3 regions of the Fictibacillus sp. NRS-1165 genome follow, and region 2 is predicted to be linked to each of the others. Evidence: riboswitches for the same ligand, from Rfam matches in the RefSeq annotation. Region 2 holds a riboswitch; each other region holds the start of a gene.

Region 1 (10,495 bases), on a different contig from region 2:
ATTCCGAGCAGTTCGCTCCGCTTTTTATGTGTTTCAGGATGAAGCATAATAAATGTCGCCAGGTCTGTCACCAACATCGCTGGCTGGTTCTTAAGCTTTCCGAGTATCTCCCTGAACCCATCAGAAGCCTGCCCTACTCTTTGCTCTGTCCAGTTCAATGCGGTCTGCAGCCAATTCGTACCCATTACCTATTCCTCCCTCATTCTTCCTTTGCCATTATCATTGCCCAAGAGAAGTTCTTTTATTTGAGTTCCTGGCCCCGCGTCGTTTTCTTCTGGGAACCGGTACACAATTTTTTCGGTATAGCTGCATCTCATACAGATCCGTTCATCGGAGTGAGAGGTTTCCAGAAACACATGAGGGCATCTTTTTTGAATCTCCTGCAGCTGCTTTTCCAGCAGTGCAATCTTTTCAAGAAGTGCTGCTATTCTGCTCATGAATAAAGGTTCGAGCCTTTGTCCTGAAATTCCTTCGCCTTTTCCCGCATCCCTTCCTTCATTTCTTTTTCAGTGCCGGTAAGTTCCTGTGCAGACATATTTCTCAGATCATGCGAAATTCTCATGGAACAGAATTTTGGTCCGCACATGGAGCAGAAATGAGCGGTTTTTGCTCCTTCCGCAGGAAGAGTCTCATCATGATATCCCCTTGCTTTTTCAGGATCCAGGGAAAGATTGAACTGGTCCTCCCATCTGAATTCGAATCTGGCTTTTGAAAGGGCATTATCTCTCTTCAATGCTCTTGGATGCCCTTTGGCCAAGTCTGCTGCGTGGGCAGCGATCTTATACGCGATGACCCCTTCCCTTACATCATCTTTATTCGGCAGTCCCAAATGTTCCTTTGGTGTCACATAGCAAAGCATCGCCGTTCCGAACCATCCGATCATCGCTGCCCCGATCGCCGAGGTGATGTGATCATATCCAGGGGCGATATCGGTCGTCAACGGCCCTAACGTATAGAAGGGCGCTTCCTGGCAAATCTCCATTTGCTTATCTACATTTTCCTTGATTTGATGCATCGGTACATGTCCTGGCCCTTCGATCATGACCTGTACGTCATATTTCCAGGCGATCTTTGTAAGTTCCCCTAAAGTTTCCAGCTCCGCAAACTGCGCTTCGTCATTGGCATCTGCAATCGAGCCAGGCCGTAAACCATCACCCAGAGAGATGGAGATATCATATGCTTTACAGATCTCACAAATCTCCTCGAAATGAGTATATAAAAAGTTTTCCTGATGATATGCAAGGCACCATTGTGCCATAATGGAACCGCCCCGTGAAACGATACCTGTAATGCGATTGATCGTCAGCGGCACATACCGAAGCAAAACGCCGGCATGGATCGTAAAATAGTCCACACCCTGCTCCGCCTGTTCAATAAGGGTATCCCGATAGACCTCCCAAGTTAGATCCTCCGCGATCCCATTCACCTTTTCGAGCGCCTGATAGATTGGAACAGTGCCTACAGGAACCGGAGAATTCCTGATGATCCACTCTCTTGTTGTATGAATGTCCTTGCCTGTGGACAGATCCATAATCGTGTCCGCTCCCCAATAAGTAGCCCATGTCATTTTTTCGACCTCCTCCTCGATGGAAGAAGTAACAGCTGAGTTTCCAATGTTAGCGTTGATCTTCACATGAAAGTTTCGCCCGATGATCATCGGTTCCAGCTCGAGATGATTGATGTTGGCGGGAATAATGGCCCTGCCGCTAGCCACTTCACTTCTGACAAAATCAGAATCAAGCCCTTCCCTAATCGCAATGAATTCCATTTCAGGCGTAATTATCCCTTTTTTCGCATAATGCATCTGTGTCACGTTTCCTCCCTCTTTAGCCCGCATCGGCTTAAAAGGACGAATCGGAAACACATTTGCGGTCTGAGCCTGTTTCCTGTAGCCATTGTCCTCCGGTTTAACGGAACGGCCTTCATATTGCTCTGTATCGTTCCGGTCTTCCACCCACTTTTTTCTAATTAAGGGCAGACCCTTTTCTACATCTGCCTCATATTCGGGGTCGGTGTAAGGACCGCTTGTATCATACAGAATGACTGGCGGATTCTCTTCGGCTCCTCCAGTCTTCTGTGTATCCGCCAGGCTGACGCTTCTCATCGGCACACTGATGTCCGGACTTGATCCTGTTTCATAAATTTTCGTGCTGTTTGGAAACTGTGATTTCAATAAAACATCGTTTTCTTTTTGTACGTTCATGCAACTTCCTCCTCGATTTTTTAAATTGAGTCCAAAGTTACACACAGCATAAAAAAAAACGGGTTCTAGTAAGAAGAACCCGATAGGATAGGCAAAGAAAAATATACAAAAATATACTTGACTTCGGCACCTACTTCCCTACGCTGGTATAACCCAGATCAGGTTCAAAGGGTCAAAGAGCTGTTCCTCTCTTCTCTCAGCCCGTCTGACGGGCTCCCCTAGCAGAAAACATATTTTGTTTTCAGAGTAAATGTTAACTTCTCTTTGCTTGTTCCACAATCAGACTTTTGGCATGGGTTGTTTATCACCGTAAGCGGATGGCCGGAAATTTATGTATAGGCTTTCAATTCACTGAAAAGTAAGACTTATTACTCATCCGTTGAAAAGGAGAAATTGCCATGAAATACTTTATACTAATATAACAATTTGAACAAAAGGAGGTTTACTACAGTGAAATATGCAGTATTATTTTTCTTCTGTCTTTCAATCGCTTTTCCAATCCTTCACTCCTTCAACTGCCTTCCCTTTTTTCATAAAAGAAAAAGACGGTATCGGCCAAAACCGATATTTGAAAAAAGTGTCAGTGTTCTTATCCCTTGCTTCAATGAGGAGAAAATCATTACGACATCCGTTGAAAACATGAAAATTTGAAATTATTTATATCAATGACGGATCCACGGATGACACCCTCGGAAAACTGGATGAACACCTGCAGCTGAAGACAAGTACAAGGATTCCTCTGAGCCAGTTAAAACATAAACGAGCGATCCAGTTTTATCAGTCTGAGCTCTATCCAAATATTTATGTGCTGGATAAAATGAACGGCGGAAAAGCGGACGCGCTCAATGCAGGCATTGAATATTCAAGCAATGAGCTTGATGTCACTTTGGATGCGGATACCATCATGACTGACCATTCACTGCCTGCCATCAATGAAACATTCGAAGAACAAAATGTCGTGGCTGCCGGCGGCATGGTACATGTTCTCCAGACCAAAATGAAGAATCCGTTCTCAGGGCTGACATTGCGTGGAACGAACCTGCTCATTCGCGCTCAGGCTCTAGATTTCCTGCGTGCTTTTTATATTACAAAAGTGTCACATGCCAGGTTAGGAGCCCTTTCCATTATTTCTGGTGCATTCGGTATTTTCAGGAAAAAGGTCCTTCTCAGTGTCGGAGGCTACCGCGCAACGATTGGAGAAGACATTGACATTACATTAAAAATTCAGCGCCATATCGCTGGTCAAAAGGATAAAAAGGTGACCTTTATTCCCGACGCTGTTTGCTATACCGAACTCCCCGAAAACATTTGGGATCTGTTCAAACAGCGGATCCGCTGGCAGAAAGCATTTATCGACTGCGTCATCCATTTCAGGTCTTTTCTTGGAAAAAACCTGTTTAGAAGCCCTGTTTCCTTTTTTTATATCTTTGAAGCTTTTATATCCGGCACACTTGCCGTTTATTTTATGACCAGTATCTTTGTGGTCGATGGATTCGCTCTCCATTCTTCCATTCTTGAATATGTTCTTATCTATGTGTTGTATATTTTTATTTTCGGCCTTGTGTACGACATGGTAGCGATCGGCATGGGTGAATATTATGGCTACGCCTTTCAGGAAAAGGATACCTATCCCCTTCTTGTCACCATCCTTTTTGACATCTTTATTTTCAGGATGGTCACCATGGCCTGTGTGGCCTATGGAAGCATTGCCTATTTCTTCAACAGGGACTGGAATAAGGTTTCAAGAACCGGCCGGGAATACCAGAGGCGGATTCCCGCCCTGCCGCATGAAGAGCACAAGCAAAAAGCCCCCCCGGCCAGGGAGGCTTTTTGCTATAGTGAGTTTTGTTTTTTCATATCCTTGATAATCTGTTGAAAGGGGGTATCCTGTACACCGCCGTACCGTTTGACGATCACTCCTTTTTTATTCACGAGAAAAAGGCTTGCGCCGTGGATAAACTGATTGGAGGACGGATCGCTCGACACGGCCATCTTAAACGAGTTTTTTGCTAGCTGTTCAATGTTTTCCTTTTTATACCCGGTCAAAAACGTCCAATTGGAAAAATCCGCATGATACATTTTCGCGAATTTAATTAAAGCCGCTGGAGTGTCCCGTTCTGGATCAACCGAAAATGATACGAACTGAACCGGCAGATGTTCCTTCTTCGCCATGTCCTGAAGTTTGGACATGTGAGCAGTCATAGGTGGGCAGACCGTCTCACAGTTGGTAAAAATAAAGTTGGCGAGCCATACTTTCCCTCTCAGATCTTCATTTCCGTACGGCTGCTTATTCTGATTGGTGTAGGCAAATGAATCTACCTTCCAGTTTAATTCATCATTCTTTTGTGATGCACCTGAAGCCTGCATATGATCTTTATGATTTTCTTTTTTCTCGGCAGAACAGCCTGCAGCAAATACACACAGCAGCGCAAAAATCATTATCCCGTACTTTTTCATCGTTTTCCTCCTATTTTACGGCTGAATCCAGCCTTTGTTGTAGGCATAACTTGTCAACTGCACACGGTTCTCGAGATGCAGCTTGCTCAATATATTCTTTAAATGAGTTTTTACAGTATGCTCAGAGATATAGAGCTTTTCTGAAATCTCCCGGTTAGAGTCCCCTCTTGCCACAAACTGGAGCACATCCTGCTCTCTGCTCGAGAGAGGAGAAACTACCTTCCCCTGTTTTGTCCTCGTAAACTCATGCAGGATTCTGAACGCCATCTCTTTGGACATCGGTGCTTCATCCAGAGCGAATGCCCTTAAATAGCTGTACCATTCACTCGAATGAAGGTTTTTCAGCAAATAGCCTTGCGCTCCCCTCTTCACCGCTTCAAATAAATCGGTAATCTCATCTGAAACGGTCATCATTACAACCTTCACTGCCGGATAATGCAGCTTGATAAACTTGGTCGCTTCCAGCCCGTTCATTTGCGGCATGGAGATATCCATCAATACTAGATCCGGGTCCAGTTTGCCTGTCATCTCAATGGCTTCCTTGCCATTCCTTGCTTCACCGACAATTTGAAATTCGCTGTAATCCTCCAGAAGATCTGAAATCCCTTCTCTCGCATGAAGGTGATCATCAACTACCAGAATGCGAATAGGAGTATTCATGGCTGATGCCCCCTTTCCGCAGAACGGCAATAAACATTTCATATTCTTTCAGAGTATAAAATGTCCAGTCCATTGCCTTTGCTCTATCCTGAGTGATTTGCAGTCCGAATCCCTTGCCTGATTCAGCCAGAGTGAACGGGCTGCATTTGTTTTTCACCACACATGACCAGCCTTCTCCCTCTGGGAGGGCCTGGATCCAGAGCTCATTCGTTTTTCCATGTTTTACGGCATTGAGCACCGCTTCTTTCACGCACGAATAGAGTTCAATCTTTTCTTTTGCATTCATTTTTGACTCATCGATTTCCCATACCATATGTACTTCAAGCTGGTAATCCTGCTTAAGCTCTTCGAGATAGCCGCGAATGGTGTCCGTCCAAGCAACGGCTGAAGATACAGGATGAGACCGAAGCGAGTTGATCGCATGCCTTGTATCATCATGTACGTGCTGGAGCGTCTTTTTAATCTTTTGAAACTGAGGATGAGAGGTCAAAGAAGCTTGCTTTTCCAGTTTCGACATCTTGACAGAGAGTAGAAACAGAGATTGAGCAATCCCATCATGAAGTTCCCGGGCAACTTTTTCCCTTTCCTCAAGTGCGGCTTTCTTTGTTTTTTCCTCATTAAGTTCTCCTTGTACCGTTTCTAGTAATGAAAATAATCGAGAAAGGAATACAACGCTGACACAAAATACAATAAAAGGAGACAGATAGTTTCCTAGTTCCATGGAGATATAGGGCAGAAGCATCGTATGCCTCACGTACTCCCAGACTCCAATCGTTAAAGTGGGCAGCAATAGAATCATCCATTTTATCTGTTGATAGCTCATATTTCCCCCGCCTTGCTGTTTTAAATGCTTCTCCAACTCCATTCTTTCATAACCAATGACAAAAATAATACCTAAAAAGAGTGATTTTCTTGAAAAAATTGTGAAGCGAACAAAAAATTTAGCAAAAATTAGTTTATTTTGACCCAAAATGAGGAATAAGGTGGAAAGAAGTATTCGAATATTCTAACGCAGGGCAGGGTTACATTATGTTAAAAAAAACAGAAGTTATGCTGTTCATGAAGGAAATCGCCATGCTTACGGATGAATATTTACGCTGCAGAGATCGGTTTCTGAAAGAACAGATAAAAAATGATATCGATTTTCTGCATTCAGTGATTCATTCATGATTACATTTTGCCTTGTTGATCACTTTTTTGCTCTGTTTACTTTTGCACTCAACTCATAAAAAACCCAGAGAGCCTTCTTGACTCTCTGGGTTTCATTAGTTTTTCACGACTGTTCGCTCAACAAGGAGTTTGATCGCATGCAGCTGTCCTAGATGATTGGTTTCATGAAAAACAGCGAAGTTTGCAAGCTCACGGAATGATTCCAATCCGAGAAACGGCTTTTTCAATTTTTCATCCAGCGCTTCCTCCGGGATATCTTTTATTCGTACGAGCTGTTCCTGGAGCTGATTGACCAGTTCTTCAACGGATGGAACAGTCTCCTTCCAATCAGCCGGCTTTGTTCCGTTGCCAAACCATTCTACGTAGTCTTCAGGCAGGTGAGCTGATTTTTTGGGAAAACCGAAAAGAAATTGCTCCGTAACCGTCAATACGTGTCCGATATGCCAGTGTATTGTATTGTTGAATCCTTCTGGCTGTATATCAACGATTTCAGCTGGTAAATTGCTTACATTTCTCAAAAATAATCCTCTTGTCATTTCAAACTGCTTATACAGGTGTTGATTCATTTTCATCATCTCCCTTTCAATTGCCTTAATTATTACTGTACCAAAAAAACCTCTAGAAAAGCAGTGCAAAAAGTCTGGCTCCATTATGCTTTTTTTCAAGGGCCTTTGCTGTCTTGCTCTGTATTCAGTTTTCATCATAAATTTTTTACAACAAAAAAGCCGGATATGACAGCCGGCTTTCGCTCGTTGATTTTGAGTTTACAGTGATTTTAACGCATCAGCTACCTGCTGATCACCTTCAAGAATTTCAAAGATTTTATGATTGGCATTCTCAAGATCCAGGGATGCTGCAATCACTTTGGCCACATCGGCTCGTGCAATACTCCCGCTTCCCAAATTCTCACCGACCCTGATTTGCCCGTTGCCTTCGCCATTGGTAAGGGCACCCGGCCTGACGATCGTGTAATGAAGCCTGCTGGATTCAAGCCGGTCTTAGGCTTCCCCTTTCATCACTAAATAGTGCTGAAGCTCTTCCGGTCCTTTCTCAGGTGTTCCCGCTCCCATACTGCTCAGCAAGATAAACCTTCGCACGTTTTGTTTTTCCGCTTCTTCCATAAGATTGATCGCTCCATCCCGATCCACAGCTGCCGTTTTATCCGGACCTGTTTTCGACCCGGAACCCACAGCGAAAATTACCGCATCACAGCATTTTAGGGCTTTTGAAACATCGCCTTCCAAGTCAGCAAGCACGGTTTCTGCCCCGAGCTTTTCCAGTTCAGAAGCTTGTTCTTTCTCTCTGATCAACGCTCTTGTTTCATGACCTGCCTGCTTTATTTAGTTCCTGAAGGATTAATCTCCCTGTTGTTCCGTTTGCTCCTGCAACTAATACTTTCATTTTTACAGCTCCCTTCCCGTTTACTACTAACGATACTTACCCTCTTCAAACGGAACTTAGGCTGTATTTTTCTCATTCTTAAACGGGAAGTTAAAAACGGCTTTGCCACTTGAGGATTTACAGAATTTTCGCTATAAACAGATAAAATGTTACAAATAAATTTCTTTTTGCCACTGCAGGAGTATAATGCTAAAATTGTGGTATAAAACTTATAAACCCATACGGAGGTGGTCCCGTCATGGTTTCGTTAGTCAATCACGTTAGCCGGCAGCGTTCCTGGTCAGTTGGACAAAAAGAGATAAAAGGAATAGAGTTTGATTCTGTTTTAGGAGCTTTGCAGAACTGCCATGAAAATGAAGCAGTTGTTTGCAGAGTGAATGACGATTCCGTCTGCGTTACAAATATCGACAATATCCACGAACTTGAGGAGATTGGCTATAAAGTCGTAGCCACAAACTAACACACCCAAACAGGGTGTGTTTTTTGTTTCATTAATTTTCTCTTATGAATGTATCCTCGGGAACTTCTGTGATGAATGCAGACACCTCTCCGCACGAAAACAAATAAAGCTCATGCATGGCACGGGTACACACCGTATAAAAAAGCCTGCGCTCACTTTCTTTGCTGTACTGTGAATTTGAGGCATCGAACACCAAAACCGCATCAAATTCAATCCCTTTAGCCAGATAGGATGGAATAATCAGTGCACCTTGCTTAAAAGACGAAGAATCTTTCTTCATGAGTTCGATATCAACCTGATCCTTCAGGCTTTCGTAAGCTTCCTCACATTCTTTCGCTGTCTTGCAGATCACAGCGATCGTCTTCACCTGTCTATCCTGGAGGTTTCGAATCGTATCAGCAAGGGCACGTGCGTGGTCTTCTTTCTTTTCAAACTGTTTCAGCACAGGTTTTTCCCCATCCCGGTTAAAAGGAATAATGGAATCTTTCTCGTGAAGCATTTCCCGTGTAAATTCAACAATCGGTCTTGTCGAACGATAGCTTCTCGTTAATACGATGCGTTCAGTATGATCTTTTCCATAATGGTCATACAGCATCTGAAACGCATCCCCCGTGGAATGGGCATAAATGGACTGGTTAAGGTCACCCAAAACGGTCATTTTGCTGCGCGGAAACAGGCGCTGAATGAAGGCGAACTGAAAGGGGGAGTAATCTTGGGCTTCATCGACGAAAACATGGCGAACCGCCGTATTGGTCTGAAATCCTTCCAGCCGTTCTTTCAAATATAGGTAAGGTGTAGCATCTTCATATAACAGCTCTCCATTACCAAGGGTTCTGGCAGTCAGCCTGGAGATTTCTTTCCAGCTGTCGGGAAGCAGATAACTATCCTCCCTTTCCCAGGACAGCCCTTCCCCAGTAAACAGCCTCATGTACATTGCCTTAAGATTAATGAACGTCAAAGCCTTGATCCGCTTTTTCAGCGGCTTGAACGCTTTCGAGACCACATAAGCGGACAACAGTCTCTGCTCCCGTTCAAAATCATTAAACGAATCTTCCGTGTATTGCTTTTTCTTCCTTAGCTTCTGATATAGCCTGACATAGACCTCTTTATCCAGAAGCTGTATTTTTTCTTCGACCCATGGTTCCTTCCGCTCCGTCTTTTCAAGTTTCCTGACCTCACTCACAAGCCATTCAGATACAAGTTTCATCCGGTCCGGGATAGAAACAGCAGAGGGGTAAGAATAGAACTTTTCTTTGATCTGATCAGCTGCGATTAAGACTCTCCCTCGAAATACTACAGATTTAAAGAGCATATCCTCCTTGCGCAGATGAGATATATACCCCTCGATCAAATTCATAAAATCCAGCGAAGCCTTAAAACGGATACTGTCCAGTCTGACTTTGTGGCCCGGTTGGCCATCCCCGGTAAGTACGGCCTCCATCTGTTCCAATGGATCCTCAAGATCGTAGGAATCGCCAAGATGGTGATACACATACTGCTGGAACGTCGTCTGCAGCATGTTCTCTTCCCCCAGTTCTGGCAAAACGTTCGAGACATAGCTGTTAAACACATTGTTCGGGGAAAAAAGCACGATCTGATTGGCTGTCAATGTTTCTCTGTAGCGATATAAGAGGTAAGCGACTCGCTGCAGTGCCGCTGAAGTTTTCCCGCATCCGGCAGCTCCCTGAACAATAAGCAGAGTACCCTTCGTATTGCGGATAATCTGGTTCTGCTCTTTTTGGATCGTCGCCACGATGCTTTTCATCTGGGGGTTCGCCTGCCTGCTCAGCACCTCCTGCAGCAGTTCATCTCCAATGGTCACTCCTGTATCAAACATGCTTTTGATTTCTGCATTTCGGATGATATATTGCCTTTTCAGCTCCATCTCTCCTGAAACGATACCCTCTGGCGCCTCATATTCCGCTCTGCCAAGCGAATGGTCGTAGTAAAGACTAGAGATCGGCGCCCTCCAGTCATACACCAGAAATTCATCTGCTTTTTCATCATAAAACGAAGCGACGCCCAGATAAATCCGATCTGCCTTGGCATCCTTGTTTTCTTTGAAATCTATTCTTCCGAAGTAAGGGGAGTCACTCAGTTTTACAAGGCTTTTCCTCTGATCTTCAGCGTTTTTATGGCTCCGT
Region 2 (10,375 bases):
TTTCCGAAGGACGGATCTGGACAGTGTTTCTTCCGCACAGGACCGCTGTCTTCGTCTGATTTTCCGGATCAAGATGCGGATAGTGGGCGTGCTCGCCACAGGAAGGGCAATCCGCTTTCTTCAGCTTTTGCACATCCATCGCCAAGTAATGATTGTTCCACATATCAAAGGAGACCAGCTTGTTCCGTAGAGAAGTGGTATTGCCCGTCAATAGCTTCATCGCTTCAGCTGTTTGGTGGGCGACTACCATCTGCACCACAGGTGCGATAATTCCTGCTGTATCACACGTTGCACCGCCCATAGGCACCTTCTCAAGCAAACAGCTAAGACAAGGCGTCTCACCCGGCAAAATCACATAGCTTAAACCATAGCTTCCGACACAGGCGCCGTAAATCCATGGAATTTTTCTTTCCTGTGAGATGTCGTTGATCAGTAAACGTGTATCAAAATTATCTGTCGCATCAATCAAAAGATCTGCAAATTCCGCCAGTTCCCGCAGTTCTTCCACACCTGCATCCAGTACAAGACTTTCAACATGAATATCGGAATTCACCTGCTCCAGCCGTTCTCTTGCAGCAACGGCTTTGGGCATCCTGTACTTTGCATCTTCTTCGCTGAAAAGCTGCTGGCGCTGTAGGTTGCTCCATTCCACGTAGTCACGGTCAGCGATCGTAATCCTGCCTACGCCCGCACGGGCAAGTATTTCGGCATTGCCTGTTCCGAGCGCTCCAGCCCCTATAATCACAACGTGTTTATCTGACAGCTGATCCTGCCCTTCTTCTCCGATAGGCTCGAATAATATCTGCCTGGAGTAGCGATCATTCATTAAATACTCATTCCCTCCAGCGGACTGCTTGCCGATGCATACCTTTTCTTTGGAATTCTTCCCGCCTCATATCCGAGACGGCCGGCCTCAATGGCGAGCTTCATCGCCTGAGCCATTTTTACCGGATCATCTGCTCCAGATACCGCAGAATTGAGCAATACTCCGTCAGCGCCAAGTTCCATAGCGGCTGCCGCGTCAGCTGGTGATCCGATGCCGGCATCCACAATAACCGGAATATTGGCCTGCTCAATAATGAGGCTGATGTTTAACGGATTGATGATTCCTAGGCCAGAACCAATCGGTGAAGCTCCAGGCATTATGGCATGTACGCCAAGCTCCTCTAATTTTTGTGCAAGAATGACATCATCTGAAGCATAAGGCAAGACCGTAAACCCTTCTTCCAACAGCATTTCTGACGCTCTTAATGTTTCAAGCGGATCCGGCAGAAGAGTCTTGAAATCTCCTATTACTTCTACCTTTATCATATCACATAACCCTGAAGCTTTTGCTAGCTTTGCAATTCTAACCGCTTCTTCGGCCGTTTTAGCTCCAGCCGTGTTCGGCAGCAGCGTAAAATTCTCTGCATCCAGTTTTTCTAAAAAATTCGGCTGATCAGGATCAAAAATATTCATCCTTCTTACGGCAAACGTAAGGATCTCAGTACCTGAAACCTTAACTGCCTCTTTTTGAATATCAAAATCAGGAAATTTTCCTGTCCCCAGCAGCAATCTGGAGCTAAACTCATAGTTTCCAACTTTCAGCATGTCTTCATCCTCCTCCTACAAAATGAACAATTTCTACCTTATCACCATTAGCTAAGCGTGTTTCAGCGTGCTGGCTTTTATCGAGGATCTCCTGGTTCAGTTCAACGATCGCCCCTCTTCCGGCAAGCTTCAGCTCCACCAGAAGTTCCTCAATGGTCCTGGCCTGGTCGATATCCAGCGATGCACCGTTAACAATCAACTTCATGAAAGCTCATCCTCTCATTTTTTTCATAAGGCAAAGCGGTCAGGAGCAAATTCTCTTAAAGTCTCTTCCTGCAGCTTTCCTTCCAGCAGTTCTGCCATCCAGCGCCCGGTCAGCGGACTGAGTAAGATCCCATTGCGAAAATGGCCCGCTGCAATGTACAGATCTTTATGGTAGGGATGTTTTCCCATGTACGGGAGACCATCCGGAGTTTGCGGCCTGAACCCTGTCCAGGCTTTCTCCCACTCGCCGTGTAAAATACCGGGAAGGACAGCACTCGCTTTCGAAAGCAGCTCTAAAACTCCCTTTGCCCTAACTTTTCTGTCGTAGGTACCAGTTTCCATCGTTGCACCTACGACCAATCTGCCGCCTCGTTTTGGTACGAGGTAGCATTCATCAGCTATTACCGTTGATGTGATGACCGGCTCTAAAAACGACAATGAAAGACATTCTCCCTTCACCGGGAACATCGGCATATGCAATCCGGACTGAACCGCCAGCTTGCCTGTCCAGACACCTGATGCCAGTACCACCTTTTCTCCGTAATACATGCCTGCGCTCGTTTGAACGCCTATTCCTGACTGGCTAAAATCGAATCCGGCCACTTCCGTAAAATCTATAAAAACTGCCCCGAGCCTTGAGGCTGACTCAGCAAATGCTCTCGTCAATTGCACAGGATTGACCTGGCCATCTTTCGGTAGATACATGGCACCAGCTACTCTGTCTGATAGCCTCGGCTCCATTTTTAACAGTTCAGGTCCGGCAACCCAATGTGCAGGCTGTCCATTGTTATTGTGAAAATCGATCAGCCGCTTCAATCTTAAGACTTCACTTTCATCACCCGCAGCTTTAAACAATCCTTTGTCGATAAACTCTATATCGATCCCGCAAATTTCCTTCAGTTCTCTGCTTAATTCTGGGAACAGAATTCGGCTTTCACGTGCCATCGTGTAGAGCGGTCCTGCCTCATTCAGTTCGGCCTGCGCCCCAAGCATACCGGCCGCGGCTGAAGAAGCCTCACTGCCGATTCGGCCTTTTTCAATAACCAGAACAGTATAATCTGTAAGTTTACGCAAGTAGTAAGCAATCGCGCAGCCGATAATGCCTCCACCTGCAATAACTACATCATAGTCCTTGGACATCCAAAAATTCACTCCTTTTGTAAAGCTTCTGAATAGCTTCTCGCTTCTAAATCGAGATTCTCCGCCGTCCAGATCCCGGACATGACGGCGATTCCTTTGGCTCCCGCCTGCAGGAGCAAACTGGTATTACTAGGCGTTACTCCTCCGATGGCAACAACGGGAATGGAAACCGCATCTGCGGTCTCACGCAGTAATTCAAGACCGCGGGGTTCACTTCCCCTTTTGCTTTCTGAATGAAAAACATGCCCATAAAATAAATAGTGGACGCCTTTATCCTCTGCACGCATGGCTTCCTCCCTGGAATGAACGGATTTTCCAATTCTAAGGCTGCTGAAATGCTTACTTACGAGATCTGGTTCAAGGCTGGTTCCCTTTAAATGAACAGCTCCTGCTTCCGCAGCAACGGCTACATCCACACGGTCATTGACGCAGATCTGCTCCCTCCTTAATCCTGCTCCCTTCAATCCCTCCGCCAGATTAAAAATCTCACCGGCATTCCGCTGTTTTTCTCTGATATGGATACATGTCATATAAGGAGCCAGGATTGATGCGGCCGAAATGATTTCTTCAGGCTGCTTCCTTCCATTCGTAATGACATGGAACTCGAATCTTTCCACCTTGCACCCTCCTTTTCCCATACAAAAAAGCCACCCCTTTCGCAGAAAAGAGTGGCTGATTATCTGTTTATCTAATCTTCAGCACTATATTTAGCATAGTGCATAGTCCACTTCCCTACGCTGGCATCATCCAGATCAGGTTCAAAGGGTTTAGAACAGATTGTTCAGTCTCAGCCGGCCAGGCTCCCCCAGTGTTGCTAGTTATTCATTTTATCTACATCTTACCATTCAGATTAGAAATGTAAAACATTAAAATCTGATTTTGGATTCAAGGAACGAACGAAGCGCGGATACCGGCATGCGGACCTGTTCCATCGTGTCGCGGTCACGAACCGTTACCTGCTGATCATCTTTGGAATCAAAATCATACGTAATACAGAAAGGGGTTCCGATCTCATCCTGTCTGCGGTAGCGTTTTCCGATCGATCCTGTTTCATCATAATCTACCATGAAGTCGCTCGCAAGGCCGGAAAAAACTTCTCTTGCTTCTTCTGAAAGCTTTTTCGATAAAGGAAGCACTGCTGCTTTAAACGGCGCAAGAGCCGGATGCAAGTGGAGAACCGCCCTCGTATCTCCGCCCTCGAGCTCTTCCTCTTCAAACGCGTCGATCAAGAACGCAAGCGTTACTCGGTCTGCGCCGAGTGAAGGCTCGATGCAATAGGGGATATAGCGGTCATTCGTCTCTTGGTCGATATAGTTAAAGTCCTCACCAGAATGCTCGCTGTGACGCTTAAGGTCAAAGTCGGTACGGGACGCGATCCCCCACAGCTCTCCCCAGCCGAACGGGAATTGATACTCAAAATCTGTCGTTGCGTTGCTGTAGTGGGAAAGCTCTTCGGATTCATGGTCGCGAAGACGGAGCTTATCCTGCTTCATTCCAAGGTTTAATAAGAAATCGTGGGCATATTGTTTCCAGAAATCAAACCATTTTAATTCTTCACCCGGCTTGCAGAAGAACTCAAGCTCCATCTGTTCGAATTCACGGGTACGGAACGTAAAGTTGCCCGGTGTAATCTCATTACGGAAGCTTTTACCGACCTGAGCGATACCGAACGGCAATTTCTTCCTCATCGTACGCTGCACGTTTTTAAAGTTTACAAAGATCCCCTGTGCTGTTTCTGGACGAAGATAGATTTCGTTCGTGCTGGATTCCGTTACACCCTGGAATGTTTTGAACATCAGGTTAAACTGGCGGATCGTTGTAAAGTCGTGCGCCTCACACTCTGGACATGCGATGTTGTGCTCTTCAATCAACTTTTCCATTTCATCGAAAGAGAGCCCGTCAACAATTTTCTCGATCCCTTTTTCGGCAAGCGCATCTTCGATTAATTTATCGGCACGGTGTCTCGCTTTACATTGCTTACAGTCGATCATTGGATCATTGAAGTTTCCGATATGTCCGGATGCTACCCACGTTTGAGGGTTCATGAGAATCGCTGCATCCAACCCTACATTGTAAGGGGATTCCTGTACAAATTTTTTCCACCAAGCTTTTTTCACGTTATTCTTCAGCTCAACGCCGAGCGGACCGTAATCCCACGTGTTGGATAATCCCCCATAAATTTCTGAGCCCGGAAAAATAAATCCGCGCTGTTTTGCCATGTTGACGATCTGTTCCATTGTCACACTCATGACCATCTCTCCTTTTTTAGTAAATGCGTATGAAATCAACCAAAAAAGCCCTCATCCATAGACAAGTTTCCTTGCCCAGGGACGAGAGCTTATACTCACGCGGTTCCACCCTAATTGATGCTTAAATAAGCATCCGCTTTGGTCAATTAATCGCTCGAGACTGCCGTTTCTCTGAACTTTTGCCCCGGGCTTCCACCATCCCCGGTTCGCTTCTCACAAAAGCACCTCAGATACTATTGGTCTGTCATAGCTTTACATCATTTGATTATGGGAAAAATAGTACAATTTTTCAGCCGTAATGTCAAGTCTGTACAATCCTGACACCATTTATTCTTTTTCGCCCATAAACAGAAAAACTCACGGCAGCCCCTCGCCATGAGCTTTCAACTTTATCACTTAAAAGCCTCCAAATCCGCCTCCTGGAAATCCTCCATAACCGCCTGGAAAACCGCCGAAACCGCCCGGAAAACCACCATATCCGCCTGGGAAAGGTGAAACTCCGCCGTATCCGTATCCATAACCGTATGCGAACGGACGGGGCGCAAGAGCGAATCCTGCAATAGTTCCGAGTCCAAGTCCTACCAAGGCTGCACCAACGACCGGAAAGAACCTTCCTGTCCCATCATCATGGTATGGCAGCAGGTAGACATTTTCTGTATCAACTCTTTGGATGGAGCCTCTGTAGACACTCCCGTCATGGGTAGTAATTTCAACATCTTGCCCCATATGCTGACAGCACAGACCGTAATATTGTTCCTTCAAAAGTTAACCTCCTCTTTACCCTGATAACACCACTACCCTGCATCTTATGCAAAATGTGGAAAATGGGTATGGACAGCAGTCTGCCGTTTCGACTATCCGCAAAAATGGGTATAAAGGACATAGAAACCTTTGAAAGGGGCTCCTTTATGGAAAAAGATTTATCACAGCACAAAGCACATGCCGAAAGAAAAGCAGAAGAATATAAGGAAGAGGCCGCTCCCTGGATCGTCGGGATGGCCCGTTTCGGCCATTTCTCCAAAGGGGCCGTTTATATTGTTATCGGAATACTTGCGGTGATGGCAGCATTCGGTCTTCAAGGAAAATTAACCACTTCCTCTGGTGCCCTCTACACCATCGCCAAGCAGCCGTTCGGCTCCGCCATGCTCGCTGTACTGGCTGCCGGCCTTGCAGGCTATGCATTTTGGCAAGTCATCATGGCCGTATTTGACCCTGAACATAAAGGAAAAGACGCCAAAGGATGGTTCGCTCGAATGAGTTACCTCATCATCGCTGCCATTTATTTCAGTCTCTGCTTTAATGCGATTAAAATCATCTTCAGGGCGAGTGTTAACACATCAAGTGAAAAATACCAATCCTTATCCGCAAAAGCACTCGCACAGCCCTTCGGACAAACGATCATTGCCGTTATTGGAGCTGTATTTATCGGAATAGGGGTTTTTAACTTCTACAAGGCCTATACGGAAAAATTCAAAAACAGGCTGAAGCGTCATGAGATGAACCAAAAAGAATGGAAGAGTGCGCGTTATATTGGTAAGTTCGGGCTTTTTGCACATGGTGTCGTGTTCGCCATCGTCGGCATCTTTCTAATCAGAACCGCCATTCAGGCAGATCCTGATGAAACAAAGGGGCTGGACGGTGCTTTGGCTGAACTTGTAAAACAGCCGTTTGGTCCGGTTCTCCTATCTGTTGTGGCTCTCGGGCTCGTCGCCTATGGTGCGTACCTGCTATTTGAAGCGAAATACCGCAGGCTCGATCCATAAACAATTCCATCAGAAATAAGCCTCACCCATATGGGCGAGGCTTATTTTTTATTTACTCGGCTTCAAAACAAGTTTTTCACCATTATTAAAGCTGGATTCCTTCGTCGCGGCGTTGTCCAGTCCGCCCGCTTCTTTTATCCAAGGACCTTCATTGCCCTCGGCCGCATGTCTGATCAGTTCATCCACGATTTGAGCCTTACCGTCAAACAAAGGCATCATTATTTCATCAATCTTTTTCTCAAATAGAACAGCACTGAACACCTGTATCCATAAGTTAAAAAGCAATGGTGCGCCCAGATTTTTATGATCCTGATGATTCCAGTCGAGGAAGCAGAATCGGGAGCATTTCTTCCGCCTGAAGGTTTTTCTGTCGAATTGCAGTTTCTGCATATCTTTTACGGACAGCTTCTCTTTGGAAGAGAGAACATCCTTTATCCGCTGCTCACGATAGGGCTGGGCCCATGAGTCCGTTATATGGTACGGGTTGTCATCACCGATTATCTTATTATTGGCCGTAGCAATGAAACCTTCTTTCGGGTTCACAACAGTCGGCAGTTCATCCCATGGAATATAACCTTTCCATTCGTATTTCTTTTCCCATCCAGGGACTGGCACGGACGCATATTTTTCATTGCAGATCGGTATCAAGCCGTTGGCACGGTAGGCAATCGTCCCATCCTTTGAAGCAAAGACGAAGTTCTGGGCCAGCGTATGAAAATACGTAAGCGCTTTTGAATTCCTTCCAGTTGCTGGGCCGTTTTGTTCTTTCAGCTTTTCCCCTCTTTCTTTATGGCTTCTTTCCTCTCTGTTTTTTTCCTTCTCCTGTAAATTCTATTTTTTCATAGAGATCTCATATGTCCATTAGAAGTAAATATATTTGAAAGAAGAAGCAAGGATGGTTTAAAATGGTTACTTTGAAAGGAGGAGCCGTATGAAAAAATGGATATGGCTGATGCTCATCCTTTTTGCAATCGGTGCAATAACAGCTGGAGGCTGGTATTACTATCCCCAGTATAAGATTGATCGTCTGAAAGCCCAAAATGCGGCAACGACCGAATCCTCAGGGAATAAACCACATCAGGAAGATGTATCCTATATTCAGCATTTAAAACATCTGAGTGGAAAAGAGCTTCATCACCTGGCTCTGGGAGATTCGGTCATTCAAGGCCGCGGTTCAAATCAAGGCGGTTTTATAAAAATGGCCAACAATGAAATGAGTGCTTTAACATCTAATAAAGTGCAGCTCGATAACCAAGGGATATCTGGAGCGACGAGCAGTGACCTGCTCGCCTATCTTTCATCTCCAGGCATGTCTGACCGGGTGAAGTCCGCAGACATCATTACGATCAATATCGGGGGCAACGACCTCGTAAAGCTTGCATTAAAGGAAGGGCCTGTCAAAGCGCTTCAGGATTACCAAAATGTGAAATCCACTTATGAGAAAAATTTAATTGATATATTCTCATTGATCCGAAAAGAGAATCCTCATGCAATCCTCGTATACAACGAATTGTATAATGCAGTGGACTCTGAAGAATCCTTTTATCCTGCAACTAAAAAATTGCTGAATGACTGGAATCTGATTGCCTATGAAACCACATCAAACTATAAACCCTCTGTTGTGATTCCGAGCAGTGAGGTGCTTAAGCCCGAAAACAGGAAGGAGTGGATCTATGATACCATCCATCCAAATGAAAAAGGCCACGAACGGATTGCGCGGCAGATGATCAAAGCATTGAAAGCTCCATACAAAGAAAATTAAAAGGCATTGTCCCGACGAGGACCAATGCCTTTTGATATTATTCTGAAAGCTTAAAATCACGGTAAATAAAATTCCCTTCTGTAACCGTATGATTTTCCTGTTCAACAGCGATCTCACGGCTGAATAATGGTCCGTTGACCACCATTGTATGGAATTCGCCATTTTCTCCGCATGGATCTACGTTTTCTGGGATATCCGCAATCCAATCACGGTTGATTTCCCGGCCAAGAAAATCTTTATCCAGCTTTGTCTGATCAAGCGTTGTAATGACCGTACGGTATCCAAGCGAGAGAAATTCATCAATCAGCTCCGCTGATTTTCTCCCCCACAAAGGAAAAACTCCTCCGATTCCGGCTTGCTTTAATTTGGATTCCCGGTATTCCCTGATATCCGCGAGAAAAATGTCTCCGAACATCACGTGCCGAATACCGGCTTCGCTCAGCTTGTCCATTTCTTCCCGCATCCGTTCCTCATAGATCTCATTCGTGCAAACCGTTGGAATCTTTACTTTGCGGACGCGAAAGCCTAAAGATTTTGCCTGTGCATCAAGAATTTCCTCACGAATGCCATGGATACTGGTCCTTCTATGGTCCTCATTGATGGTTGTAAGTAAAGAGTCGACTTCATATTCGTTGGATTCCAGCAGCTTATGCAGAGCCAGCATGGAGTCTTTGCCGCCGCTGAACGAAACGACAATTTTTTTCGCCAATCGTCTCACTTCCTTTTGCACCCTTTTTTTGGTGTAATTGAAATAAATGATTTACATATGATTATAAAGCAACGAGGAGGAGAGAATGGGGGAACATTTGGAGTATACAAAAGAAATATATGAGCCGCCAGTAAGGAAGAACCGTAACTACCCGGTCACATGGGGAGGATTTTTCGGTTTTTTCGGGGCTTACCTCGGATTTATCATCTTGTTTTCTCTGCTGATCGGCATGTTCTATGCTCTCTCGGCGATCATTTTTGATTTCTCAATGGCTGGATTTGAGAACAGCCCTGTTTTTTTGCTAATTGATGCGTTAACCTTCACAACCGTCATTCTGATCTTTAAACAGACCCGCCAATTTATATTTCAAAAACTAGCTTTCGGTGTTCTGAAAAAGAAGAGCACCTATTTGATGATGGCGGGTGCTCTGGTCATTTGCCAGGCAGAACAATATATAATTTTTGATGTGCTTCATCTCGAGAACCCCGGTTCAAAAGGAAATGACAGCCTTTTTACAAGCGGGATAGGAATCGCAGGCATCATTCTTGTGATCTTCTGCGCTTGTATTGCGGCGCCGTTTACTGAAGAAATGGTCTTCAGGGGGTTTTTGTTCCGCTTTTTTCATGAGAGGTACCATTTTATTGCCGGCCTCATCATTTCCTCTGCGGTATTCGGCTCTTTGCATATCGGCTATCCTCTGGCTGCCGGTATCATGGGTTTCGTGTTTTCCACATTGTTCTATTTTACAAAATCCCTTGTTCCCGGCATGGTTGTGCATGCACTTTGGAATACGTATGTATCCATTGCAGAGCTTCTCTCCTGAATGATTATGAAACCAAAAAAATAGAGGCACCTTTAAAAGGTGCCTCATATGTATAGGGGATTTTAATTATCTCACCTTTCCAGGGGATTGGTAAGCATCCAGAGACTTGCGACTTGTTGCCTATTTTTCCTTCAG
Region 3 (10,495 bases), on a different contig from region 2:
TGGCTTTTGAAAACTGTTACACAGACTAATTTTGACCTGCATCAGTTTGCCAATAAGAATATTGACTGCAGCGGCATGGGAACTACGCTTGTCGGTGCGCTTTGCACACCTTCCTTTTTAACGATTTTACATATTGGTGACAGCCGTGTTTATTATTTTTCTGAAGAAAAACTGATTCAAAAAACAGAGGACCATACACTCGTCAATGAACTTGTACGATCAGGACAGCTATCAGAAATTGAAGCGGAAAATCACCCAAGAAAGAATGTGATTTTGCGGGCACTCGGTACAGATGACCACATTGATGTGGACATTCAGACGATTTCCTGGGGAGAGGGCGACATGGTCTTATTATGCTCAGACGGCCTCTCCAACAAGGTAAGCCGCGAAACGATGGAGAACATATTGAACGATGGCAACCTCTCGTTGAACGATAAAGCTGATCGACTTGTGAACTTAGCAAATGAGGCCGGAGGAGAAGATAATATTACCGTCGGACTTGTCAGTCATACGCCCCATTCGTTGACAAAGGGAGTAAGTTAAATGATTGGCAAGCGAATAAGCGGCCGCTATAAGTTGCTTGAAGTTATCGGTGATGGCGGAATGGCGATTGTATACCGTGCCAAGGATTTAATCCTTGACAGGGATGTAGCGGTAAAAATACTTCGATCAGAGTTTTCGGACGACGAGGAGTTCATTAAGCGATTCAGAAGAGAGGCTGAAGCGGCAACAAGTCTCGCCCATCCCCACATCGTAAGCATTTTTGATGTTGGAGAGGAAAATAACGTGTACTTCATTGTAATGGAGTACGTAAAAGGGAAGACATTAAAACAATATATCCGGGAACACGGACGGCTGTCTGTTGAGGAATCCATACAGATTATAAGGCAGATCTCGTCAGGAATGGTAACGGCTCACGATTACGGGATCATACACAGGGATATCAAACCCCATAATATTTTGATTGATGAACATGGTGTGGCAAAAGTAACAGATTTCGGTATCGCTCTGGCGATTACATCAGCAACGATTACTCATACCAACTCAGTGCTCGGTTCGGTTCATTATTTTTCTCCAGAGCAGGCGCGCGGCGGAGTTGCCAATGCTAAATCGGACATTTATTCTCTGGGAGTTGTGCTGTTTGAGATGCTGACCGGCAGAGTGCCATTTACAGGAGAGTCGCCAGTATCCGTTGCTCTCAAGCATCTGCAGGAAGAGGTTCCGGAGCCTAGAAAAATCAACCCGGAAATTCCGCAAAGTGTTGAAAATATCATTCTTAAAGCACTGACAAAAAATCCGGTATACAGGTATGACAGTGCGCTGGAGATGATGGATGACCTGGACACCGCTCTTTCTCCCCACCGTTTGAATGAGACAAGGTGGAGTGATTATGATGATGCAGAGGATGCTACACGTGTTATGCCCCCAGTGTCCATGACAAAAGCAGCAGAAACCCCGGATGCTGAATCTAAAAATACTAAAGAGACACCGCCAAAAAAGAAGAAAAAGCGCTGGTGGCTGGCTTTTCTCATTTTCGTGCTACTGCTTGCAGGAGCCGGAGCCGCAGCCTTTATAATCATGCCGGATTGGTTTAAAGTGAAGGATGTTTCTGTTCCCAATGTGGTTCATAAGGATTACGAGTACGGATTTGAGCGGCTCGCAAAGCTAGGTTTTAACGTGGAGCGCAAAGAGCGGTATGATGAAGAAGTGGAGCAGGGAAAAATCATCAAACAAGACCCTGATGCCCATTCCATGGTAAAAGAAGGAAGCACCGTTACACTTTTTGTATCGAAAGGCTTTAAGAAAGTGGACATGCTGGATCTGACGGGAATGAGTGAAGATGGAGCACGAGACCTTCTGAGCGAGAAAGGCTATGACAGCAAGAACATCGAAACCATCCCGGTTGAATCGGAAGAGACTCCTGAAGGTGAAGTCATATCACAGAGCCCCGATAAAGGGGAAAAGGTCAATCCAAGCGAGATACAGGTGATTCTCCGTGTAAGTACAGGTCCGCCTACGATCCAGCTGGAGAACCTGTCAAACTCCTCAATAGAGGACGTAGAGAAATACATCTCGCAGGAAGGGCTGAAGGTGAATTTAACAAAAGAGTACTCAGACACAGTAGAGGAAGGAAAGGTCATCTCTCAAAATCCTTCACCCTACACCAATGTCCAAAAGGGCTCTACTGTCGATGTTGTCATATCAAAGGGCAAGAAACCGGAACCGAAACCTAAACCTAAACCAAAGCCTGAAGAACCGGAAGATATCACATTTAATAATAAAATCACGGTGGAAGTTTCCAAGGGTGACGAGAACAAGCAGTTCCTGGTGAGAATTGTATACAGTGATGCGAAAGAGGAAAATGCAATATTCGTAGAGGAAGAGATTTCTCAGACGAAAGAATATATGGTGCCTCTGACAGTTTCTCCAGACCATGATGCTTCCTATACCGTTTATTTAAACGGAAAAGAGCTCGCATCAAAAACGTTTAATTATCAAGATGCAAAGGAAGGTAAATTCAAAGGAGCGAACAATGGATATTAAGACTGAAGGAAGAATTATAAAATCAGTCGCAGGATTTTATTATGTGCAGTACAATGACGAAGTCTTTCAATGCAGGGGCAGGGGGAATTTTCGTAAAAAGAAGATTACTCCGGTTGTTGGAGATTGGGTCGTTTTCGAATCCACGAATCGGACTGACGGATATATTCTGGATGTTAAAGAAAGAAAGAACGAGTTAAACCGTCCTCCGATCTCAAATGTTGACCAGGCGATTCTCGTATTTTCTGCTGTCCGTCCTGAATTTTCAAGTTCGCTGCTGGATCGCTTCCTTGTGCACATTGAGGACAATGGCATTCAACCGGTGATCTGTATTACAAAAATGGATTTGATAGATAGCGAAGAATATCAGAAGGAGATCGCAGATTTCATCGCAGCATATAGGAAACTCGGCTATCAGGTTATTCCAACCTCTGCGATGTCTTTGGCCGGTATGGAAGACATCAAACCAATTTTCAAAGGGAAAACAAGCGTGTTTGCCGGGCAGTCAGGAGTAGGTAAGTCCTCTCTGTTAAATGCGCTGATGCCTGAACTCATGCTTGAGACGAATGACATATCAGACCATCTGGGACGCGGAAAGCATACAACGAGGCACGTCGAACTCCTGCCCTTTGAGGAGGGATTGATTGCCGACACTCCTGGATTCAGCTCTTTGGACTTTGTTGAGATTGAAACGGAAGAGCTCTGCTACAATTTCCCTGAGATGAAAGAGCGTGTATCAGAATGCAAGTTCCGCGGCTGCACGCACAGCTCGGAACCAAAATGTGCGATAAAAAAAGCGGTGGAAGAGGGAGAGATCCCGTCGTTCCGCTATGAACATTATCTTGAATTTTTGCAGGAAATCAAGGAACAAAAACGGAGGTACTAGCATGATTAAAGTTGCGCCATCCATTCTTTCCGCAGACTTTTCAAAGCTCGGTGAGGAAATTAAGAAAGTGGAAGAAAACGGTGCTGATTATATCCATATTGATGTGATGGACGGGCATTTTGTGCCGAATATTACGATGGGGCCGCTCGTTGTTAAGGCGATTCGCCCCCTCACGGATCTAACGTTTGATGTACATCTGATGATCGAAAACCCGGACAGGTATATCCCGGAGTTTGCAGCGGCGGGTGCTGATATTATTACTGTACATGTAGAAGCATGTCCGCATCTTCACCGCACCGTTCAATTGATTAAAGAGCAAGGCAAAAAAGCGGGTGTTGTACTAAATCCTGCAACACCTGTCGAATCGATAAAGCATATTCTGGCTGACATTGATCTGGTGCTTATCATGTCCGTTAACCCCGGCTTTGGAGGACAATCCTTTATCCACGGGGTGCTGCCAAAGATTGAAGCGTTATCGGCGATGATTAAGGAGCAAGGCCTGAACGTTGAAATTGAAGTAGATGGCGGCGTAAACTCTGAAACCGCACGGCTTTGCGAGAAAGCAGGAGCGACCGTTCTAGTTGCAGGATCGGCCATTTATGGGCAAAAAGACATAAAGGGTGCAATCCGTGCCATTCGTGGTGTATAATAAAAACCGAGAATAATTGAAAAAAGTAACCACAGGGGGAGTCCCATAAAGGGGCTGAGAGGGGAGTATTCTCCCGACCCTTTGAACCTGAAGCAGGATCATGCCTGCGTAGGAATGTGGAGCCGCTGTTGCTAAAAACAAGCAGCCGTCATTCACATGCCGGTTGCTTTTTTCATTTCTTAACCAGGTTAAGGGGGATGTATAATGAGTAAAAAAATCATGTTTTTGACCGAAGTGGCGATGATGTCCGCGCTAGCGATCATCTTGAGCTTTGTTCAATTTAAGGGGCTGTGGGCAAACGGAGGCTCGGTATCATTGGAGATGCTGCCGATCTTCTTAATGGCCTTCCGCCGGGGCTTGCCCGGAGGTTTGTTAACAGGTTTCATCGTGGGGATGGTGAAAATACTGGTTGATGGTACAGCAGGATACAACCCTGCCGGCATCGTTCTGGATTATCCGCTTGCGTTCTTATTGGCCGGATTCGCAGGCGTATTTAAAGTCAGCCCGGCAAGCGATTCAAAAAAGAGAATGTCGGCCATAGTGGCTGGCATCATCTTTGGCAGCGTGCTGCGACTGGCTTCCCATGTTGTCTCCGGTGTCATTTTCTTTGCAGCCTTCGCTCCAAAAGGAATGAACCCGGTCGTTTATTCCATTCTATATAATGGATCCTATATGGTTCCTGTAGCCATCATTACTGCGGTTGCTTTTATTTTTATGACGAAAACGGCTCCTCGCCTGCTGCACAGAACCGATCACAGAGTTGTTAACGCCGCATGAAAATCATTATTTTAGCGGGAGGTCCGGAAGAAAGACAGCCGGACTTCTCTTTGTTTACCGGCAAAAAGGTGATCTGGGCTGGTGTTGACCGCGGTGTTTTCTACTTGTTGAAAAAAGGAATCACACCCGACTGTGCTTTCGGAGACTTTGATTCGGTGAATGATGAAGAGCGTCAATGGATGGCGTCTTTTCAACTGCCTTCATTTGAGTATGACAGTGAAAAGGATAAGACCGATCTGGAGCTGGCACTTGATTGGGCACTCGGGCAAAATCCGGAGCAAATTCTGCTTCTTGGTGTTACAGGGGGGCGTTTGGACCATGAACTGGCCAATATACAGCTGCTCCTTCATGGAATGGAAGCCGGAGTCTCGATCGAAATACGGGACAAGCAGAACAGGTTAACATTAGTCAAGCCAGGTTTGCATACGATTCAACAAGAGATTGATTTTCCGTATATTTCCTTTCTCCCTTTTACTGGACCTGTGACCGGGCTGACTTTGAAGGGGTTCAAGTACCCTCTGCAGGATCAGTATGTGCCAATGGGTTCGACACTCTGCATTTCCAATGAGCTTGTAAATAAAATTGGTACTTATTCTTTCTCAAGCGGCATATTAATGTTGATAAAGAGCCATGATTAATTAATATTTTATGCGTCGGGCCGCATGGTACTATTTTTATAAAAGCGAATATATTTATTATGGAATGTCTTATTTTTTAAGGGCCTGGAGGAGGGGTATGATGAAATTTTACACCATTAAACTGCCTAGGTTTTTAGGGGGATTCGTACGCGCGGTTTTGGGTTCATTTAAAAAAGGATAAACAAAAGGAAAAAGCACCCTCGTAATGGGTGCTTTTTCTTTTCAAGAAGTTCGCTTACGCTTTTCCAAATAAAAAACAACGGAGATGCCGTTGTTTTAAGAGCGATTAAACGCGTTCAATTTTTCCGGACTTAAGGGCACGTGCAGAAACATAAACACGTTTAGGCTTCCCGTCGACCAAGATACGGACTTTTTGAACGTTTACTCCCCAGCTCTTTTTAGATTTGTTCAATGCGTGGGAACGCTTGTTTCCTGTTTTAGGTCCTTTACCAGTAACGTAACATTTGCGTGACATAATTGTACCTCCTTTATAACAGTAAAACTGTATCATATCAGTCGTATGTTAAATACTAACCTATAGTAGCATGACCACTAAAGAAAAGCAACAAATGATTTTTAACATTTCAAGTAAAAATCCTTGACATGGCTTTGTGACTTATTGTCAAATGGAGTTGTCCTTTCAAAAAAACCATATATATAGTAAAATGAGGATTAGCCATAATTGATTAAAGGGGGATTCATCATGTCCATTGAAATGAAGAATAAATACGGCCAGATTGACATTTCTACGGAAGTGATTGCTACGATTGCTGGCGGTGCTGCGATTGATTGCTACGGTATTGTAGGCATGGCTTCCAGAAAGCAGTTAAAGGATGGGATTACCGAGCTTTTAGGACGTGACAACTTCTCCCGGGGGATTGTGGTTCGGCAAGAGGAAGACGAAGTACATATTGACATGTACATCATTGTAAGCTATGGAACGAAAATCTCCGAAGTAGCCCATAATGTACAGACAAAAGTGAAATATACCCTCGATCAAATGCTGGGTCTCTCTGTAGATTCTGTTAACATTTTTGTTCAGGGTGTCAGGGTGACAACCCCTTAGTTAGGAGGAAAGTTCGTGTCTTTGACAGTTTTAGACGGAAAAAAGTTTGCGGGCATGGTTGCATTGGGAGCCGCAAACTTATCAAAAAACGCAGCAATGGTAGATGCACTTAATGTTTTTCCTGTGCCGGATGGGGATACAGGAACCAACATGAACCTTACCATTACTTCCGGTGCGAAAGAAGTTCGAAACAACGTAACTGCCGATATTGGTAAAGTCGCGAGCTCATTTTCCCGTGGTTTGCTTATGGGAGCAAGAGGCAACTCCGGGGTTATATTATCCCAGCTTTTTCGTGGTTTTTCAAAATCAATCGAAGGAAAAGAAACGATTACTTCGGTTGACTTTGCAAGAGCATTTGAGAACGGAGTGGAAACAGCCTACAAAGCTGTGATGAAGCCTGTCGAGGGAACCATTCTTACGGTGGCGAAAGATGCGGCAAAACGCGCTGTCAAGGCTGCCAAAAAAAGTGACGATATTCTTTTTGTTATGTATGAGGTCGTCACCGAAGCTAAAGCATCCCTGGACAGAACGCCTGACTTGCTCCCGGTATTGAAGGAAGTCGGAGTCGTGGATTCAGGAGGACAAGGCCTGCTTACGGTTTATGAAGGTTTCCTTTCCGCACTGGAAGGAAAGGATCTTCCCGCAATCTCGCCTCAAGCTCCGTCCATGAAGGAAATGGTGAAAGCAGAACATCATAAAGCACAGGTTCATATGAGAACGGAAGACATTCATTACGGTTACTGTACAGAGTTCATGGTGAAATTCGAGCCTGAGAAATTAAAAAAGGCGCCATTCAGTGAAGAGGCGTTCCGAAATGAGCTGAACGAACATGGTGATTCCCTGCTGGTTGTCGCAGATGAAGATCTTGTAAAAGTTCACATTCATACGGAAGAACCGGGCAATATGCTGACTCTTGCTCAAAAGCACGGCAGCCTGATCAACATTAAAATTGAAAACATGCGAGAACAACATACGGCGATTTTAGAGTCTGAGACAGGGCCGCATCAACCTGTTAAAAAGGCTGAATCCAAACAGGAGAAAAAAGCGTACGGCATCGTTACTGTTGCGATGGGGAGCGGAATTAAAGCACTGTTCACTTCACTTGGTGCTGGGTATGTCATCGAAGGCGGACAAACGATGAACCCAAGTACAGAAGATATCGTCAAAGCCATTGAAGAGGTGAATGCTGAAAAAGTGATCGTGCTTCCGAACAACGGAAACATTGTGATGGCAGCCGAACAGGCGGCATCTATCGTAGATCAGGACGTGATTGTCGTCCGTTCGAAGAATGTGCCTCAGGGTATGGCTGCACTGCTTGCTTTTAACCCATCAGCAGGGCTTGAAGACAATCAAAAGAAAATGACTGACGCCTTCTCAAGTGTTAAATCCGGTCAGCTTACGTTTGCTGTAAGAGATACATCCATCGATGGCATCGAGATTTCCAAAGGAGATTTCATGGGCATCTTAAACGGCAAAATTGTAGCTTCCATGCCGGATAAAGAAGAAGCGGTCCAGCAGCTTGTAAAGGAAATGATCGATGAGGAATCTGAAATCATTACCCTTATTGCCGGAGAAGATGCATCAGAAGAAGACACGGAAAGCTTAGTTCAATTTATTGAGGATTCCTTCCCTTCTGTAGAAGTGGAAGTCCATGAGGGCAATCAGCCGCTTTATCCGTTTATTATCTCAGTTGAGTAAGTAAAATCTTCTCTCCATTATTGTTCACTTATGATACAGTAATGGAGGGAATCTTTTTTATGTGCAGCTATATTTTTATCGGAGGGACATGAATGAAATTTAAAAGTGTTTTTGATATCATCGGGCCTGTTATGATTGGGCCTTCGAGTTCTCATACAGCAGGCGCAGCCCGAATCGGAAGGGTCGCTAGAGACTTGTTCGGCAGGAAGCCGGATTACGCCCATATCTCATTCTATGGATCGTTTGCAAAGACCTACCGTGGGCATGGAACGGATGTGGCGATCGTCGGCGGAATCCTTGATTTTGATACTTTTGATACTAGGATTGTGGATGCGCTTTCATTGGCGAAGGAGCAGGGCGTTGAAATAAAGATAACGGAAGAAGATGCGTTGACGGAACACCCGAATACTGCAAAGATCATCCTTGGAGACGAGAATGATAAAATTGAACTTGTTGGGATCTCGATCGGCGGAGGAAAAATAGAGATTGTTGAGCTTAATGGTTTTGAACTGAAACTGAGCGGAAACCACCCGGCTCTTCTGATCGTTCATAATGACCGATACGGAGCCATCGCCGGCGTAGCGAATATTCTTGCAAAGCACCAGATTAATATTGGCCATATGCGGGTTTCGCGGAAAGAAAAAGGGCAGGAAGCTCTTATGATTATTGAGGTAGATCAAAACATAGACCCAGTAATCATCGAAGAGATCGAGTCGCTTCCGATCGTACAGCAAGTAGTAAAAATCAATGAGTAACTTGAAAGGGAGAAATACGTATGTTTCGAAATGTTGCCGAATTAGTTGAACTTGCCGAGGCAAAAGAATGCAAGATTTCTGATATTATGATTGAACAGGAAATGGAGTTTACGGGACGGACGAGAGAAGAGATCCTCAGTCAGATGGACAGGAATTTAAAGGTGATGGAAGAAGCGGTCGAGCGGGGGATAACCGAAGATGTTAAGTCTCATTCAGGGTTGACAGGCGGAGATGCGATCCTCCTGCAAAATTATTTAAAAAGCGGAAAAAGCCTCTCTGGAGAGTTCATGCTTGATGCGGTCAGTAAAGCCATCGCAACCAATGAAGTCAATGCTGCAATGGGAACCATCTGTGCTACCCCGACAGCAGGTTCAGCAGGTGTGGTTCCTGGCACTCTTTTTGCATTAAAAGATAAATTAAATCCGACAAGAGAACAGATGGTTGCTTTTTTATTTGCTTCCGGTGCTTTCGGATTCGTTGTCGCCAACAATGCTTCCATATCTGGTGCTGCCGGGGGCTGCCAGGCGGAAGTTGGATCAGCGACCGGTATGGCGGCGGCTGCCATTGTTGAGCTGGCTGGCGGGACACCTTCACAGTCTGCAGAAGCGATGGCCATCGCCCTGAAGAACATGCTTGGCCTCGTCTGTGATCCGGTTGCCGGCCTGGTAGAGGTGCCGTGCGTAAAGCGAAACGCCATGGGAGCAAGCAATGCGATTGTCGCTGCCGATATGGCGCTTGCTGGAATTAAGAGCAGAATTCCATGTGATGAAGTCATCGATGCGATGTACAGGATCGGGCAATCGATGCCGACCGCATTGAAAGAAACGGCGCAAGGAGGGCTGGCGGCTACACCAACTGCCCGGGAGCTTGAAGCGAAAATCTTTGGTATAGCCCTGGATAAAAAATGAAGCTAAACGAATTGAAGGTAACACAAATCAATGGGATCGGTGAGAGCAAATCAGAGGAACTGAAAGAGCTTGGAATTGTCTCAGTGATGGATCTGCTTGAATATTTGCCTTTCCGTTATGACAATCATCAGCTAAAAGATCTGGCCGATGTTAAACATGAAGAAAGGGCAACAGTCGAAGGGAAGGTTCACAGTGAACCTTCTCTCCGTTATTTTCCAAGAAAAAAATCAAAATTAAGCATAAGAGTGCTGATCGGCCGTTATTTAATAACCGCTGTTTTTTTTAATCAGCCCTATTTAAAAAAGCAGCTGACCCCCGGGCAGACGATAACTCTTACTGGAAAATGGGATGCCCATAAGATGACCATGACCGTTAACGACATCAAATTCGGGCTTCAGCCTGAAAATGAAAGTATTGATCCTGTCTATCCGGTCAAAGGAGAGATGAGCGTCAAGCAACTCAGGCGGCTCATTAAACTCGCTTTCAGCCAGTTTGGTGAAGTGGTGGAGGAAGTGCTGCCGGCTGAAAGCCTGGAAACCTATAAGCTTTGGCCGAGAAAGCAGGCGCTGTACAGCCT

Evidence for each region. Region 2 has a riboswitch for thiamine pyrophosphate ahead of ABHN01_RS06845 (thiamine phosphate synthase). Riboswitches for the same ligand answer to the same signal wherever they lie in the genome.
Region 1: it holds a riboswitch for thiamine pyrophosphate, as region 2 does, so the genes downstream of both, thiC (phosphomethylpyrimidine synthase ThiC) here and ABHN01_RS06845 (thiamine phosphate synthase) in region 2, are expected to answer to the same signal.
Region 3: it holds a riboswitch for thiamine pyrophosphate, as region 2 does, so the genes downstream of both, thiT (energy-coupled thiamine transporter ThiT) here and ABHN01_RS06845 (thiamine phosphate synthase) in region 2, are expected to answer to the same signal.

What each region holds. Positions count from the first base shown of each region.
Region 1 covers NZ_JBDPNU010000003.1:231-10,725, forward strand. The annotation lists gene ABHN01_RS00955 (hypothetical protein) at 1-185, opposite strand, end outside; gene ABHN01_RS00960 (hypothetical protein) at 189-437, opposite strand; gene thiC (phosphomethylpyrimidine synthase ThiC) at 434-2,203, opposite strand; TPP riboswitch at 2,322-2,433, opposite strand; gene ABHN01_RS00970 (glycosyltransferase family 2 protein) at 2,859-4,079, shown strand; gene ABHN01_RS00975 (SCO family protein) at 4,037-4,660, opposite strand; gene ABHN01_RS00980 (response regulator) at 4,676-5,320, opposite strand; gene ABHN01_RS00985 (sensor histidine kinase) at 5,289-6,143, opposite strand; gene ABHN01_RS00990 (hypothetical protein) at 6,350-6,490, shown strand; gene ABHN01_RS00995 (DinB family protein) at 6,586-7,056, opposite strand; gene ABHN01_RS01000 (hypothetical protein) at 7,255-7,392, opposite strand; partial or broken gene ABHN01_RS01005 (SDR family oxidoreductase) at 7,393-7,800, opposite strand; gene ABHN01_RS01010 (hypothetical protein) at 8,130-8,351, shown strand; gene helD (RNA polymerase recycling motor HelD) at 8,383-10,495, opposite strand, start outside.
Region 2 covers NZ_JBDPNU010000018.1:8,433-18,807, reverse strand. The annotation lists gene ABHN01_RS06865 (thiazole biosynthesis adenylyltransferase ThiF) at 1-826, opposite strand, end outside; gene ABHN01_RS06860 (thiazole synthase) at 826-1,590, opposite strand; gene thiS (sulfur carrier protein ThiS) at 1,595-1,795, opposite strand; gene thiO (glycine oxidase ThiO) at 1,819-2,934, opposite strand; gene ABHN01_RS06845 (thiamine phosphate synthase) at 2,943-3,551, opposite strand; TPP riboswitch at 3,647-3,751, opposite strand; gene ABHN01_RS06840 (glycine--tRNA ligase) at 3,801-5,183, opposite strand; gene ABHN01_RS06835 (hypothetical protein) at 5,580-5,945, opposite strand; gene ABHN01_RS06830 (DUF1206 domain-containing protein) at 6,092-6,946, shown strand; gene ABHN01_RS06825 (penicillin acylase family protein) at 6,995-7,654, opposite strand; gene ABHN01_RS06820 (GDSL-type esterase/lipase family protein) at 7,878-8,708, shown strand; gene ABHN01_RS06815 (diphthine--ammonia ligase) at 8,746-9,417, opposite strand; gene ABHN01_RS06810 (CPBP family intramembrane glutamic endopeptidase) at 9,503-10,240, shown strand.
Region 3 covers NZ_JBDPNU010000031.1:124,459-134,953, reverse strand. The annotation lists gene ABHN01_RS15755 (Stp1/IreP family PP2C-type Ser/Thr phosphatase) at 1-543, shown strand, start outside; gene pknB (Stk1 family PASTA domain-containing Ser/Thr kinase) at 544-2,544, shown strand; gene rsgA (ribosome small subunit-dependent GTPase A) at 2,534-3,427, shown strand; gene rpe (ribulose-phosphate 3-epimerase) at 3,429-4,076, shown strand; TPP riboswitch at 4,101-4,208, shown strand; gene thiT (energy-coupled thiamine transporter ThiT) at 4,281-4,853, shown strand; gene ABHN01_RS15730 (thiamine diphosphokinase) at 4,850-5,491, shown strand; gene spoVM (stage V sporulation protein SpoVM) at 5,592-5,672, shown strand; gene rpmB (50S ribosomal protein L28) at 5,778-5,966, opposite strand; gene ABHN01_RS15715 (Asp23/Gls24 family envelope stress response protein) at 6,195-6,557, shown strand; gene ABHN01_RS15710 (DAK2 domain-containing protein) at 6,573-8,255, shown strand; gene sdaAB (L-serine ammonia-lyase, iron-sulfur-dependent subunit beta) at 8,348-9,010, shown strand; gene sdaAA (L-serine ammonia-lyase, iron-sulfur-dependent, subunit alpha) at 9,031-9,918, shown strand; gene recG (ATP-dependent DNA helicase RecG) at 9,915-10,495, shown strand, end outside.